2 regions of the Arthrobacter sp. Soil_C_60 genome follow, and region 1 is predicted to be linked to the other one. Evidence: riboswitches for the same ligand, from Rfam matches in the RefSeq annotation. Region 1 holds a riboswitch; the other holds the start of a gene.
The links. Region 1 has a riboswitch for glycine ahead of AC3A4M_RS17140 (D-serine/D-alanine/glycine transporter). Riboswitches for the same ligand answer to the same signal wherever they lie in the genome.
Positions count from the first base shown of each region.

Region 2: another riboswitch for glycine. It lies ahead of glyA (serine hydroxymethyltransferase); the one in region 1 lies ahead of AC3A4M_RS17140 (D-serine/D-alanine/glycine transporter).

Region 1 is NZ_JBDGKM010000009.1:77,633-85,733, reverse strand. It holds gene AC3A4M_RS17165 (FecCD family ABC transporter permease) at 1-783, shown strand, start outside; gene AC3A4M_RS17160 (ABC transporter ATP-binding protein) at 784-1,599, shown strand; gene AC3A4M_RS17155 (siderophore-interacting protein) at 1,637-2,635, shown strand; gene AC3A4M_RS17150 (YnfA family protein) at 2,686-3,024, shown strand; gene AC3A4M_RS17145 (FG-GAP repeat domain-containing protein) at 3,045-4,226, opposite strand; glycine riboswitch at 4,515-4,612, shown strand; partial or broken gene AC3A4M_RS17140 (D-serine/D-alanine/glycine transporter) at 4,771-4,938, shown strand; gene ppsA (phosphoenolpyruvate synthase) at 5,127-7,562, shown strand; gene AC3A4M_RS17130 (pyruvate, water dikinase regulatory protein) at 7,559-8,101, shown strand, end outside.
Region 2 is NZ_JBDGKM010000003.1:425,765-433,865, reverse strand. It holds gene AC3A4M_RS08815 (amino acid permease) at 1-901, opposite strand, end outside; gene glyA (serine hydroxymethyltransferase) at 1,045-2,376, opposite strand; glycine riboswitch at 2,524-2,621, opposite strand; gene AC3A4M_RS08805 (hypothetical protein) at 2,783-3,685, opposite strand; gene treS (maltose alpha-D-glucosyltransferase) at 3,806-6,199, opposite strand; gene AC3A4M_RS08795 (SDR family oxidoreductase) at 6,443-7,225, shown strand; gene AC3A4M_RS08790 (DoxX family protein) at 7,306-7,719, shown strand; gene AC3A4M_RS08785 (amidohydrolase) at 7,913-8,101, shown strand, end outside.

The DNA.
Region 1 (8,101 bases):
CAGACCATGCTGCGCAACCCGCTGGCGAGTCCGGACATCATCGGGATCAGCTACGGCGCCAGTGCCTCGGCCGTGGCCGCCATGGTGATCTTCGGGCTGACCGGGGTGGCCGTCTCGGCCGCCGCGATGATCGGCGCGCTGGCGATCGCCCTGCTGATCTACCTGGTATCGCACCGCTCCGGCGCGTCCGGCGGGGCCAGCGCGCGGCTGATCCTGATCGGCATCGGGTTCGCCGCGATCATGCAGGCCGTGGTCGGCTACCTGATGACGCGGACGGACATCCGCACGGCGCAGGGTGCGCTGGTCTGGCTCAACGGCTCGCTGAACTCCAGCAACTGGGACCGCGTGGCCGTGCTCGCCGCCAGCCTGGTGCTGCTGCTTCCGGCCGTGGCGATGCTTTCGCGCAGCCTCCGCGGCCTGGAAATGGGCGACGACGCCGCCGCCGGACTGGGCGTTCGCGTGGGCCCTGCGCGGCTGGGACTCGTGGTCACCGCGGTGCTGCTGGCCGCCGTCGCTACGGCGGCAGCCGGACCGGTGGCTTTCGTGGCGTTCCTGGCCGGGCCCATTGCTCGCCGGCTGCTGGGCGGGGCCGGTTCGCTGGTGGCCGCGGCCGGCGTCGGCGCGGTGATCGTGCTCGCCGCGGACTTCGCCGCCGCCAACCTGATTCCCATGTTCCTGACCAACGGCACGGCTTTGCCGGTGGGAGTGGTGACCGGTGCCCTCGGCGCGCCGTTCCTGCTCTGGCTGCTGGTCACTACCAACCGCGTCGGCCGAGGAGGCTAAATGCGCACTCTCCAGTCCCGGAACCTCACGCTGGGCTATGACCAGCGCACCGTGGTGCAGGACCTCACGGTGGAACTGCCGGCGGGGCAGGTGTCCATCATTGTGGGCGCCAACGCCTGCGGGAAATCCACCCTGCTGCGCGGGCTCGCCCGGCTGCTCAAGCCCACCACAGGCACGGTGATGTTGGACGGCAAGGACATCCACGCCCGTTCCACGCGCGAGGTGGCGCGGGTCCTCGGCCTGCTCCCGCAGACGCCCACGGCGCCGGACGGGATCAGCGTCGCGGAACTGGTGGGCCGCGGCCGCTATCCGCACCAGGGCTGGTTCCGCCAGTGGACTGTCAAGGACGACGACGCCGTGAACGCGGCCATGGCGGCAACGGACACCGAAGAGCTGGCCGGGCGGGATGTGGACGAGCTCTCCGGCGGCCAGCGCCAGCGGGTCTGGATCGCGATGGCCCTGGCCCAGGAAACGGACATCCTGCTGCTGGACGAGCCCACCACTTTCCTGGACGTGACGCACCAGATCGAGGTGCTGGATCTGGTCACGGACCTGAACCGGCGCAAGGGCACCACCGTGGCCATTGTGCTGCACGACCTGAACCTGGCCGCGCGCTACGCCGACCATCTGATCGCCATGAAAGCCGGCGAGGTGGTGGCCGAGGGGCCGCCGTCGGGCGTCGTGACCGAGCAACTGGTGTCCGACGTTTTCGGGCTGGAATCCCGTGTGATTCCGGATCCGGTGTCCGGCACGCCGATGGTCGTCCCGGTAGGACGCCACCACAGCAACGGCGGCAGCATGCCGTCCGCAGCATGACCGCCGCCAAGCCCGCCCCTTCGAACGGAGAATCACGATGACGGCACTCGCCACCGAAACAGCAGTCACCCCCGTCCTGGCTTTCGACGTCGACGTCGCAGCCGTGCGGGAACTGTCGCCGAACTTCCGCCGGATCACCTTCACCGGAGAAGGGCTCAGGCTTTTCGGCGTCGACGGCCCCACGCTGGACCTGCGCATCAAGGTTGTGGTTCCCGCCCTGGACGCCGACGGTCGCGAGATACCGCTGCCGACTTTCGGCGACCCCCGTGCGCCGGAATCCGGCCCGGGCGCCACCGCGCTGACCGGAGGCTGGTACCAGCACTGGCTGTCCCTCGACGAGCGCACGCGCGGCTCCATGCGCACCTACACGGTCCGGGACTTCCGCTACGGCGAGATCCCGGAGCTCGACGTCGACTTCGTGATGCATTTCGACGCCGACGGCAAGGGCGGGCCGGCCTCGATGTGGGCGGACCGCGCGGTGGCCGGGGACCGGGTCACGATCATCGGGCCCAACGCCGGCGCCGTCAACTGCACCACGGCCAAGAACTACGGCGGCATCGAGTGGCGTCCCGGCCTGGCATCGCACGTGCTGCTGGCCGGCGATGAAACCGCTGTCCCGGCGATCGCCGCCATCCTGGCCGCGCTGCCGGCGGATATGACCGGCAACGCCGTCCTCGAAGTGCCCGACGCCGCGGACTTCCAGGAGCTGGTGACGGCGGCCAACATGGAAATCAGCTGGCTGGCGCGCGGTGACCGCCCGCATGGCGAGCTGCTCGATGCCGCGGTGCGGAACGCCGTCGTTGTTCCCGGGGCCGGCCTGCGGCAAGGCGAGGGCGACGAGCCCGAGGACGTGGACATTGACAACGTCATCCTGTGGGAAACCACGGCGGAATCCACCCGGCCGTTCTACGCCTGGATCGCCGGCGAGGCCGCGGTCATCCGGGAACTGCGCCGTTACCTGGTGCGGGACGTCGGTATTGACCGTAAGCAGGTGGCCTTCATGGGTTACTGGCGGCAGGGCAAGGCCGAAGCCTGAGGTCCACGCGGGTTGGACTCCCGCTGTTCGGCGTAGGCGAGAATTGAAGCATGACCATCGCCAAATCCGTACTCCTTTTTGCCCTGGCCGCCCTCGCCGAGATCGGCGGCGCTTGGCTGATCTGGCAGGCGGTGCGTGAAGACCGGGCCTGGTGGTTTGCCGGGCTGGGAGTCATGGCCTTGGGCGCCTATGGCTTCATTGCCGCTTTCCAGCCTGATGCCAACTTCGGCCGGGTTCTGGCCGGCTACGGCGGAATCTTTATTGCCGGCTCGCTGGCCTGGGGCATGGTGATGGACGGTTTCCGGCCGGACCGCTGGGACTATATCGGGGCGGCGATTGCTCTGGCCGGCGTGGCCGTGCTCATGTATGCCCCGCGCGACAGCGCCTGACCAGGCCGGACTCGGTCTGCTCAGAAGAGCTCCACCACACCCCGCCCGGCAAGGCCCAGCGGCACCGGCAAACCTATTGTGCCGTCGCCCGTGCCCGGCAGAAGCAGCAGCATCCCGGTCGCGTTGAGGACAATCAGGTCCGTAGTTCCGTCCGCATTGAAGTCGCCGGGCGTGGCAACGGACATCACCCTGAACCGCGCTCTTCCCGCCGGCACCGGGTCCTCGACCTGCCCGCTGCCGGTCCCGGCCAGCAGCCAGAATCTGCCGGCAGCATCCAGAGACATGATGTCGGCCATTCCATCGCCGTCGAAGTCGCCGGGGGAGAATACACGGGCCGGCGTGCGGTTGCTGTGCAGGAGCAGCGTCCGCGGCCGCAGGCCAGACGCGCCTCCCCGGTGCAGCCACAGCGCCCCGCTGTCGTCGCCGGTAATGACGTCGGGTCTGGAATCGCCGTCGAAATCGCCGGGCAGGAAGAATTCGCGCACGCCGGTCCAGCCCGAGCCGAGTGCCCGGAGCGGCTTGGTTTCGCCGTAGCCGTCGCCGGGATGCAGCAACAGCACGCCGTTCCGGTGCAGGGTGAGGATGTCATGGCGGCCGTCGCCGTCGAAATCGCCTGCCGAGTCCATTGCCCTGGCCTTGGGCCACTTTTCGGCGCTGGTACTTGCCGTTCCCAACCGGCCTGTCGGGGATGACGGAACATACCATAGGGATCCGTCCCGCGTGCGGGCAAAGAACTCGCTCCGGTTCTCCGGAGAGAAGGTGCGTGAGTAGATCCGGACCGGCCGGGCCTGTGCGGGGGTCGTTTCATAGTTGTCCGCCGAAGCCTCGACATTGCCAGTGACGGTCACGCCGCGCCAGTCCGGCGTCAGGGACAGGACCCGATGGTAGCCGTCGGGGTGCCCGTCCAATGTGTCCCGCCAGCTGTAGTCGTAGGTGAGGACGGAGCCCGGTGCGGAGAATTCGAAGCCTTCCAAAGACAGCTCCCCGCCCACCACGGGCTCGCCCGCAGCCACCGGTGACGAGACAATTTCGATGTCCCGCGGCACCAGCCCGACGGCGGGAACGGCGGCGGCGGTGGGGGTACTGGCAGCGTGCGAGGGCAGCCTGCCGGCTTCCAAAGCCGGCTGCGGCACAAACAGGCACAGCACGCAGACAATTCCGGCCAGCCGATGCTGGCCGCCGCGGGCCTGTGCATGCGCCATGTCTGTTCCCCGAAGGAAGCTGTCCGGATCCGCCCCGCCCGGACCTAGCAGAAGTACCCTCCAGCGTACGCCGCGGACTCTTCGGCGGGAACGGGCAGTTAACCTGCTGAAGTCTTTTCCGCGCACCCGCGGTCGGGATCTTGGTGTGAGACCGTTTATCGCTTCCCAAGCCTTTGTCACAATTGCCCTGCGTTGCGAAAATTTAAGCGATTGACGCAGTTTGCTTGCGTGGTGCCACCTCGGGGCGCTAGTGTGTGATCCTGCTCACCTGGAGGTGGGCAGTGCTTATGATCTGCGGCGGGAGAGTCCTGCCGGTACGTTCAGCAGGCGCCGTAGGAGCAAACCCTCCCCGGGAATCTCTCAGGCCCACGTACCGCCGCGGTTAGGCAACTCTGGAAAGCAGTCAGGCAGCAGTCTGGCTCACCGACGGTGCAAGCGGCGCCTGCGAGAGCAGGGGACGCGGAATCTCTCAGGTCCACGACAGAGCGGGGAGGAACCCGAATCAAAGTGCTGCCGTTGTGGCACTTGAACGATGGAGTTCCTCATGACCATTCCACCTGCCTCCACCGCGATGGGTGAAGCCCCCCACCTTGAGCGCCAGCTCTCCAACCGCCGTATCCAGCTGGTCGCCGTCCGCGGGGCGATCGGCACGGGCCTGTTGATGACCTCCAAGACGATCTCCGCGGCCGGTCCTTCCGTGATCTTCGGGTATACCCGAAGTCCGGCGCGAGGCCGAAGTCCAAGATAACTCCATTGCAGCGGAAACCACAGAATCCTGCTCGGGCAGGTTTCCGCAGCACTGCAGCCGCCCGTACCGCCGGACTCCGCCCGGACATCCCCGGGCATTACCGATTTCGTTCGTAGCGCTGATCAGCGCGTTCAAGCATAGGAGCACAACCCATGACCGACGTTCTTTGGTTTTCCGAACTTGGCCTGTCCGACCTTGAGAAGGTCGGAGGCAAAAACGCCTCCCTTGGGGAGATGATCCGCGGCCTGGCCACGGCCGGGGTCAGGGTTCCTGACGGTTTCGCCACGACGGCGGACGCCTACCGGCGTTTCCTGCGCGAGTCCGGCCTTGACGATCGGATCGCCGCGGTCCTCCACGACTTGGACAGCGACAACGTGACCGCACTGGGGCAGGCCGGCACGCAGATCCGGGACCTGATCCGCCAGACTCCGTTCCCGGCCGGTTTCGAGGAGCAGATCCGGGCCGCATACGGGCAACTGGTTGAAAGCCACGGTGGGGATGCGGAGGTGTCCTGGGCAGTGCGCTCCAGCGCCACGGCCGAGGACCTGCCGGATGCTTCCTTCGCCGGCCAGCAGGAGACTTTCCTGAACATCCGTGGCGTGGAGAACGTCCTCCACGCGATCAAGGACGTTTTTGCCTCGCTCTACAATGACCGGGCCATTGCCTACCGGGTCCATCACGGTTTCACCCACTCGGAGGTTGCCCTCTCAGCCGGTATCCAGCGCATGGTCCGCTCCGACATCGGCACCTCCGGCGTGATGTTCACGATGGATACCGAGTCCGGCTTCGACGACGCCGTGTTCATCACCTCCTCCTACGGCCTGGGCGAAGCAGTGGTCCAGGGAGCGGTGAATCCTGACGAGTTCTATGTGTACAAACCTGCGCTGGCCGCGGGCCGTCCGGCGGTCCTCAAGCGCGGACTCGGCGAAAAAGCCGTCCAGATGACCTACACCGATTCCCGGGAGGTCGGCCGGACGGTCGATTTCGTACCCGTGCCCCGCGAGCAGCGCGGCAGGTTCAGCCTCAGTGACGCCGAAGTCGAGCAGCTCGCCCGGCATGCGGTGGCGATCGAAGCCCATTATGGCCGCCCCATGGACATTGAGTGGGGCAAGGACGGCGTGGACGGGGAACTGTACATCCTGCAGGCCCGCCCCGAGACCGTGCAGTCCCGCCAGGCCAGCGGTACCATTTCCCGCTACAAGCTCAACGAGCACTCCAAGGTCCTGGCCGAAGGCCGGGCCATCGGCCAGCGTATCGGCGCCGGCCAGGTGCGCGTGCTGACCTCCATCGACCAGATGGCCTCCTTCCAGCCCGGCGACGTCCTGGTGGCGAACATGACGGACCCGGACTGGGAACCGATCATGAAGAAGGCCGCGGCGATCGTGACCGACCGCGGGGGTCGCACCTGCCACGCGGCGATTATTGCCCGGGAACTGGGCATCCCGGCTGTGGTCGGCACCGGAAACGCATCCCGGATCCTGACCGACGGAGCACCGGTGACCGTCTCCTGCGCCGAGGGCGAGGCCGGACTGGTCTACGAGGGACTGCTCGATTACACGCTGCACGAAACCACGGTGGACACGATGCCGCCGGCGCCGGTTCAGATCATGATGAACGTCGGCACCCCCGAACAGGCCTTCGGCTTCTCCCGGCTCCCGCACAGCGGCGTCGGCCTGGCCCGCCTGGAATTCATCATCAACCGGCAGATCGGCATCCACCCCAACGCCCTGCTGGCCCTGGCAGGCGAGATCGAGCGCCCCGCCGCGCTGTCCGACTACACGGTGCAGCAGATCCGGGAAAAGACCGCCGCCTACGACGGGCCCCGGGACTACTACGTCCGCCGGTTGGCCGAGGGCATCGCCACCATCGCCGCCGCCTTTGCGCCGGAACCGGTGATCATCCGGCTCTCGGACTTCAAGTCCAACGAGTACGCCAACCTGCTCGGCGGCCCAGCCTTCGAGCCGGTCGAAGAGAACCCGATGATCGGCTACCGCGGCGCCTCCCGGTACCTCTCGCCGTCGTTCCGCAAGGCATTCGAGCTCGAGTGCGAGGCCTTGAAGTTCGCGCGCAACGAGATGGGCCTGTCCAACATCAAGCTCATGGTCCCGTTCGTGCGCACCCTTGAGGAAGCGCAGGGGGTGACCGAGTTGCTCGCCGCCAACGGCCTGCGCCGCGGTGAGGACGGGCTTCAGATCGTCATGATGTGCGAACTGCCGGCCAACGCGCTGCTGGCGGATGAATTCCTGGATTACTTCGACGGCTTTTCCATCGGCTCCAATGACCTGACCCAGCTCACCCTCGGCCTGGACCGGGACTCTGCGCTCGTTGCCGGCGGCTTCGACGAACGCAACCCCGCGGTGAAGAAGCTCCTGGAGATGGCGATCGCCGCCTGCCGTGCCCGCGGGAAGTACGTCGGCATCTGCGGCCAGGGCCCCAGCGACCACCCGGACTTCGCCGAATGGCTGCTGGAGCAAGGCATCAGCTCCATCTCGCTCAACCCCGACGCAGTGACGGACACCTGGCTGCGCCTGGCCCGGACCGGCAACCGCTCCGCGGTCTCGAGCGCAGATCCGGGACAGACCCGTTGACCAACACCAGCGAACTCAAAACCACGGGGGCGGAGCGCGCACCCGCTCCCGTGGTTTTCTTCCTCTCGAACAGCACCGGCATCACCGCCGAGACCCTGGGCAACACTTTGCTGACCCAGTTTCCCGGCCGTCGGTTCGAACGCCGCACCATTCCCTTTATCACCACCACCGAGGAGGCAAGACGGGTCGTCGGCACGATTGACCGCCTCGCGGCGGCGGGTCCGCGGCCGATCGTCTTCTCGACGGCGGTCAATCGGGACATCCGCGCGATCCTCTCGCAGAGCAAGGGTCACTTTGTGGACCTCTACGATGCCCACATCGCACAGTTGGAGAGTGCCCTGCAGGCAACAGCCAGCGGAGAATCGGGCAGGGCCCACGGGGTTGGCGACGCCATCCGCTATCAGTCCCGCATGACCGCCGTCGAGTACGCCATGGAACACGACGACGGCCAGTCCATCCGCGCCCTCGGACGCGCGGCGCTGATCCTTATCGCCCCATCACGGTGCGGCAAGACTCCGACAGCAATGTACCTGGCGCTG
Region 2 (8,101 bases), on a different contig from region 1:
CGGAGGTCAGGACCACCAGGTTGATCACGGTCGCTGCCATGCCCAGCCCGGCCAGCGAGAACATTCCGATGAAGGGGCTGTGTCCGGCCTCGAACTGGGTCCAGGGAGTGACTGCCATGAGGATGATGAGTGCGCCTACGTAGAAGAGCAGGATGCGGATCGGAATCGAGTTGATGGCCTTGGGGAGGTTCTTCTCGGGATCTTTGGTCTCGGCAGCGGTGGTGCCCACCAGTTCAATGCCTACGAAGGCGAACACGGCGATCTGGAAGCCGGCCACGAAGCCCATGAACTCGTTGGGGAAGAAGCCGCCGTGGATCCACAGGTTTTCGACAGTGGCCGGGCCGGCCTCGGACTTGAAGCCCGAAAGGATCATGAACAGACCGGTAAGGATCAGTGCCACGATGGCGACGATCTTAATCAGCGCGAACCAGAACTCCGTCTCGCCGAAGGCCTTGACCGTAACCAGGTTCAGCACCAGCAGGATGCCGATGGTGACCACGCCCGGAATCCACAGCGGAATGCCCGGAACCAGTTCGTTGGCGTAGCCTGCGATGGCGATGACGTCGGCAATGCCGGTCACGACCCAGCAGAACCAGTAGGTCCAGCCGGTAAAGAATCCGGCCCAGGGGCCCAGCAGGTCACCCGCAAAATCGCTGAAGGACTTGTAATGCAGATTGGACAGCAGCAGCTCGCCCATCGCCCGCATCACGAAGAACAGCATGAAGCCGATGATCATGTAGACGAAGATGACGGAGGGTCCGGCCGCGGAGATGGTTTTCCCCGAGCCCATGAAGAGCCCCGTGCCGATGGCACCGCCGATCGCGATCAGCTGGATGTGGCGGTTGCTCAGCTGTCTTTCCAGATGGGGTGCCCCGGATGACTGCACTGTTGCATCTTTCATTTACTACTCCTTCAGAGCGAGGATATTTCGCATGGCTGCATGGCCCTGGGTGTGGGTTGCATGCAGGTTCAGACGGCCGGTCGCTTCCCCATGTCGGCGACCGGCCCCTGGGCAGGGGCCCCGCGGTCCCTGCCCAGTCCCGGTTAGGCGCCGGCTGTTGCCAGCGGTGCCACGTTCGGGTACAGCGGGTGCGCGGCGGCCAAGGCCTCCACACGGTGGCGCAGATCGGCGAGGCTTGCCTCGTCCTCAGCGATCAGCGCCTCAGCAATGATGTCAGCTACCTCGATGAAGGCTGCTTCGCCGAAGCCGCGGGTAGCCAGCGCGGGCGTTCCGATCCGCAGGCCGGAGGTGACCATCGGCGGGCGCGGGTCGAAGGGAACAGCGTTGCGGTTGACGGTGATGTCGATGGCCGCGAGGCGGTCCTCGGCTTCCTGGCCGTTCAGTTCGCAGTTGCGCAGGTCGACCAGCACCAGGTGCACGTCGGTGCCGCCGGAAACCACGGAAATCCCCTTGGCGGCGACATCGGGCTGCATCAGGCGTTCGGCCAGGATGCTTGCTCCGGCCAGCACGCGCTCCTGGCGTTCCTTGAACTCCGGCGATGCCGCGATCTTGAAGGCCACGGCCTTGCCGGCGATGACGTGCTCCAGCGGCCCGCCCTGCTGGCCCGGGAAGACTGCCGAGTTGATCTTCTTGGCGACGTCGGCGTCGTTGGTCAGGATGATGCCGCCGCGCGGGCCGGCCAGCGTCTTGTGCGTGGTGGAAGTGACAACGTGGGCGTGCGGCACCGGGCTGGGGTGCAGTCCGGCGGCCACCAGGCCGGCGAAGTGCGCCATATCCACCATGAGGTAGGCACCGACGGCGTCGGCGATCCGGCGGAATTCGGCGAAGTCCAGCTGGCGGGCGTAGGCGGACCAGCCGGCCACGATCAGCTGCGGCTTGTGCTCGTGGGCCAGGCGCTCCACTTCCACCATGTCGATCCGGTGGTCATCTTCGCGGACCTGGTACGGAACCACGTTGTACAGCTTGCCGGAGAAGTTGATCCGCATGCCATGGGTCAGGTGGCCGCCGTGGGCCAGGTTCAGCCCCATGATTGTGTCGCCGGGCTTGATCAGCGCGTGCATGACCGATGCGTTGGCCTGGGCACCGGAGTGCGGCTGGACGTTGGCGTAGGCCGCCCCGAACAGGTCCTTCACGCGGTCGATGGCCAGCTGCTCGATGACGTCGACGTGCTCGCAGCCGCCGTAGTAACGCCGGCCCGGGTAGCCTTCGGCGTACTTGTTGGTCAGCACGGAGCCCTGCGCCTGCATGACTGCGGCGGCGGTGTGGTTCTCCGAGGCGATCATTTCCAGGCCGTCACGCTGGCGGGTGAGTTCGTCGTCGATCTTGGCGGCGACCTCGGGGTCCAGCTCGGACAGCTGGCTATTCAGGCTCGGGGACACGACCTGCTGGAAAGTGGATGGTGACTGGATCGTCATAAGGAACTCCATATTTCAGGCAGCGCACAACACGCCACGATGATTCGGGTTCCTCCCCGCTCTGTCTGGGACCTGAGAGTTTCCGCCGCCCGTGGGGGCCGCTTGCACCGTCGGTGAGCCGGTTGCCCGGCTGCTTTCCAGAGTTGCCTAGCCGCGGCGGTACGTGGGCCTGAGAGATTCCTGGGGAGGAGTTGCTCCTACGGCGCCTGACGAACGTACCGGCAGGACTCTCCCGCCGCAGATCAAAAGCGTTGGGCCACAGCTTCGTGACCCGCCTCACACAGGTTAGCGGCAGGGCAGGAGCTAACGCAACATCATTTCTTAACTGCCTAGTCAGCGGCGGATCCGCTGCAGGCAACGTGCGACGCCGGCACTCACCTGAGTGCCGGCGCCGCCTGGGCAAGCCCTATTGCCCGGTGCCCGTCTGGTCGCCTTCGGTCACGCCGCCGTCCACCGGTGCCGGATCGACGGCGCCGCCGTCAGGGGCGGTTTCCTGCTGGCCCGTGTCCTGCTGGCCGGCGCCCGGGTCGGTGACGACCTCCGGCTCCGCCACTTCGCCGGTTTCGGAGCCTGGCGCCGGAACGGGTTCAGGCACGGTCTCCACCGGCGCAGTACCGTCGTTCTGGCCGGTGGCAGGATCCTCGACTCCCGTCGATCCGTCCGTACCGCCGGAAGTGCCGTCGGTGGTCCCGGTCTGGCCGGCGCCGTCGTCGACCTGCCCGGGCTCAGCATCGCCGGGCTCCGTGGTTTCGCTGCCATCCTCGGCCGGGGCCGCGGTGCCTGTCAGGACGCGGCCCAGGGTGGTCTGCTGCTCGGCGGCCGGGGCGCTGCTGGTCGACGATGCCACCAGCGCCGAAATGGGCTTGCTGGTTCCCAGTTCGACCATCGTGATGCCGGCCATGGCAATCAGGAAGGAGGCTGCGCTGACCACTCCAATCTTGGCCCAGGTCCGGGGCGTGAACCGGCGTGCGGTGAGCTTCGCCTTGAAGTCCGCGACGGCGCTGGAGACACCGGCACGCTCGGTTCCGTCGTCGCTCGCCGGCAGGCCGCCGTTGCGCAGGCCGCGCAGCCGCGGCACGGGCAGGGTCTTCTTGGCCGCGACGGCGGCAGAACTCAGCGTCCTGGCGTAGATGGCTGCCGCTACCGTGGCGATGACCGAACCGAGGGCAGCGCCGATCAGCGTTCCCGCGACACCGAGGAAGGAACCCGCAAAGGCCGAGGTCACGGCGGCCAAGGCGGAGGCAATAGTTTGGGCACCGTTGAGGCCGAGGAGTTTCGGCTTATCTTCGGCGGAGGAGTCTTCAGCCATATTTCACACACACTTCAGGTAGGTAAAGTTACGGAAAGGTAACGCCGGCTCCTCCGATCCGGTTCCCTGCCTACCGCGTTTCTATGTGAGATGCTGGTCACATCCGGTGCGCGTTGACCATCACCCCAGATCAGGGCGTGACAGCGTCCTCCGCGCCTGCGCCGCAGCTTCAGTACCAGCCGTGCCCGCGTCCTCGTCCTGGCCCGCTTCCACCTCAGCCGCAACCTCTGCGGCCGGCTCCTCTTCTTCGGGCAGGGTCACCAGCAGCGCGGTTCCCTGGTACGGCTCCAGCTGGATGTAGAAGCTGTGCAGGTCATCCACGCTCCCCACTTCTTCGCCGCTGAACAGATCGGTCACCAAGGCCCCGGTTTCCAACTGCTCGGAGCGCACCGTGCCGGCCATCTCCTGGTCCGAGAAGTTCAGGACGGTGACTTCGCAATCGCCCGATTCAAGCTGGTGCACCATGACCAGCATGCCCCGGTGCGAGACGTCCGGAACATCGAGCAGCGCACTCTTCGCGATGCCGTACTGCTCCCGGACGGCCAGGATTTTGGCCAGCTGCCGGGCAAACGATGACTCGTCCGCGAGCTGGTCCGGCAACGTCCCGTACAGGCTGACAGCCCTGGGCATGCCGGAGGTCGGGGCCTGCCCGGTATGGTTGACGCCCATCAGGTCATGGGCGCCCCGGTTGATCCAGCGGGTGTCGCCGCGGGACAGCAGCGGAGCTACCTGCGACCGGTCCAGGGTCAGCATGCCGCACAGGTCCCATCCGGAGAGCGCGAAGACGCCCGGCTGCAGCGCGTTGTACATGGCCAGCAGCAGGTGCACCTTGCGGACCTCGATGGTCTGCTCCGGCGTGATGGTGCTCAGGTCCTTGATGCCCAGCACCGCCGTGATCACGCTCGCCGTCGTACAGGCAATGCCGTTGGCCGTAAAGACCAAGTTATAGGGAGCGGCTTCCCCGGTGATGCCGTCCCGCAAGGTCTGCTGCACCTTATGGGCCAGTTCGGCGCCGGTCATTTCCTCGCCGTCGAGCTCATAGATATCGTCTTTATGCTTGGTGGTGAAGTGCACGAGTTCATAGGTCAGCTCGTCATGGTTCTGCAGCGCGTGGACCAGGGAGGCCTGGTCCACACCGATCTCCATGGCCAGGCGCAGGGTCAGCCGGAGGAATTCGGTATCGGCGGTGACCAGGGCGTGGTGGTAGCCGGGGCGGGTGACAAAGTCGTAGGACAGGTCGGGGCCGTTGGCGGACGTGGACTTGATGTCGTCGATGCTCAGGTTCAGTTCCTGGAACGTGAAGCCGCCGACCTTGCGGACCATGCTGCCGATGATCTGGTTCGCGGCCTCGGAAATCGGATGGCCCTCCGACCAGCCCGGCGTTTCCTCGGCACTCTTCTCCACGCCCAGGAAACCGTTGGCGTCCAGCCGCAGGGCGCCGGTACCCAGGTCCACCAGCGAGTGCAGGGCGTCGCCCATCACCAGGCGCATGCCGGAGAAGGTGGGATCCAGCCAGTTGATCGACGGCTGACCCGCCTTGAAGTAGTGCAGGTACACCCACCGCCGCATTTGGCCGGTGGTATCCAAAACCGGGCCGGTGGCGCTCCAGTTGGTCTCCTTGACCCCGGGCTCGTAGAAAATGACCCGCTGCAGCTCGCCGATGATGTAGCCGGCCTTCTGGAGGGCGCGTTCGGTTTCGGCGTCGATGTTGACCGCGTCTTCGCCGTCGGGCACGTCCGGCAGCAGGTGCCAGTCCGACTCGGGGATGTCGATCATGTGGTAAATGCCCGGGTAGTCCCGGAAGTTCATCTCGGCCAGCCGGAAATCCGCACCCTTGCCGGTGTGCCCGGGCACGATGTCATCCACAATCGTTCCGCCGTGGTCATTGGCGACCTGGCACATCTCGCGGAACTCGTCCTCGGTGCCGAACATCGGATCAATCGCCATGCTGATCCGGTCGAAGTGACCGTCCACACTCGGCGTCTGCTCCCAGCCCGAGAGCCCGCCGGCGAGTTTCACCGGCCCGGTATGGATGGCGCTGATTCCGATCTGCTCGAACGCCTCCCACAAGCCGGGGTCCCCCAATGCTCCGAGGAAGGACTGCCCGGGCTTGGTCATGAAGGACAGCGGGTAGGCGGTGAACCACACCGAGGCCCGCTCCACCGCGGCCCGCGGGTTCGGCCAGGCGAAGGGGTTCTGCCACATGCTGGCCTGGCCCGAGAGCTGGCGGCCCAGCACCTTGGCGTCGCCGAGCATGGACTGGTTGCGCAGCCACTCCACGTAAACAGTGTTGCGGGCGTCCGGCTCAAAGGGCGGCTGGCCCGGGTTAAAGTGCCGCCGCCGGGCCTTGGGGCGCAAAGCCCGCGGACGCGCCGGGTAGAACTGCTCATCGAAGTTGATCTCCGGGATGTGCGCCTCGAGCGCTTCCTCCTGCACGGCATCCAGGTCGGCAGCTTCGGAGCCGCCACCAGAGCCGTCGTCAAGGTGTTCCGTCGAAGAAAGCGAATCGACCATCGAGATATCTCCTTGATCATCCTGCAGGCACCGGCCAGTACTGACTTCTTCCACACTGCCAGACGCAGGGAAACCAGACCAGTGCACCTCCGCAATCAGGCGTGCAACGGATAAAACCGCGGCGTGGCGGCGTAATGTCCGCAGAGTCACATCCGGTTCTGGATGATTAGCCACTATTCATGCGTTTGCATAGATAGAAGCCGGCCAAACAGCCGGACCATCAAATGGGAAAGAAGGCAGAACATGCAACGGTTCTCAGGTAAATCCGTCATTATCACCGGCGCCGGATCAGGGCTCGGCCGTGCGGCGGCACTCCAAGTCGCCAAGGAAGAGGGCAAGCTGACCCTGGTGGATCTGAACGAGGCCGGCCTGAAGGAGACCGCGGAAGAGATCCGTCAGGTTGCCCCCGATGCCGAGGTGCTCAACGTTACCGCCAACGTCGCCAACGAGTCCGAGGTCGAGAACTACGTCGCCGAGGCCGTCAAGCGCTTCGGCAGGATCGACGGGTTCTTCAACAACGCCGGCATCGAAGGCAAGCAGAACGCCACCGAGGACTACGGCTCCGACGAGTTCTCCAAGGTCGTCAACATCAACCTCAACGGCGTCTTCTACGGCCTCAAGCACGTCCTGAAGGTCATGAAGGAACAGGGCTCCGGCTCCATCGTGAACACCGCCTCCGTCGGCGGCATCCGCGGCGTCGGCAACCAGTCCGGCTACGCCGCTTCCAAGCACGGCGTCGTTGGGCTCACCCGCAACTCGGGCGTCGAGTACGGCCAGTACGGCGTGCAGATCAACGCCATCGCCCCGGGCGCCATCATGACCCCGATGGTCGAGGGCTCGCTCAAGCAGATCGACCCGGAGAACTGGGAAGAGGTCGGCAAGGGATTCGTCGAGCCCAACCCGATGAAGCGCTTCGGCAAACCCGAAGAGGTAGGCCACCTGGTCGCCTTCCTGCTCTCCGGCGACGCGGCCTTCATCAACGCCGCCGTCATCCCGATTGACGGCGGCCAGTCCTACAAGTACTAACCCAAACCCAGCCGCCGCCGTCGTCGTTGTGAGGAAATAACGACGGCGGCGCCCGGCCGGGCTCAACGTACAGTGAGCAGATGACGCCAACTTCGAAGTCGATGGCGACCACCAAGCTCCCTGCCGGCACGCTCGGCCTGGCCGCGCTGCTTACCGCCAGCGCCGCGAACCACTTCGTCAGGCCCGGTTTCTACTACCCTGTCGTTCCAGCGGCCATCGCTACTGCCTCGGGGCCGCTCACCCGCGATGGCTGGGTTCAGATCAGCGGAGCGCTGGAATTCGCAGCCGCCGCCGGACTGCTGCTCCCGCAGACCAGGCGCATGGCGGGCATCTCCACCGCAGTGATGTTCGCCGGTTTCACCGTCGGACACCTCAGCGCCCTGAAGCACGCGTTCGGGCCGACGGGCACCAAGCGGGCACGCATCATCCATAGCCTCCGGCTGCCGTTGCAGGTTCCACTCGTGGTTTGGGCGTGGCGCACGCGGCAGGTCTGATCCAACGGTGGAAGGCCTCAGGCTCTGTGGCTGCTAGCCACGGTCGACCATCCTAAACGTGAACGGGCGAGTAATGGTGCCGCCATTCTCCGGGCCATTGTTACGATAAGTCGAACCGCGCCCTCCGCTTGGGTGCAGGCACCTTGTGCAGCCGCCAACTGCCGTGGAAACGCCTGGAGAAACCGAGGAAACAATGCCAGCATCCGTCCTGCTGACCGACGAGCAGCGCACCCGCATGCATGATCTCTACCGCCAACTGCACGAGCATCCCGAGCTCTCCATGCAGGAGCACCGGACCGCCGCACTGGTTCAGGCGGAGCTGGAGCAATACGGGATCGACGCCTTCCCGTGCGGCGGCACCGGCGTCGTCGGCGTCCTGCGC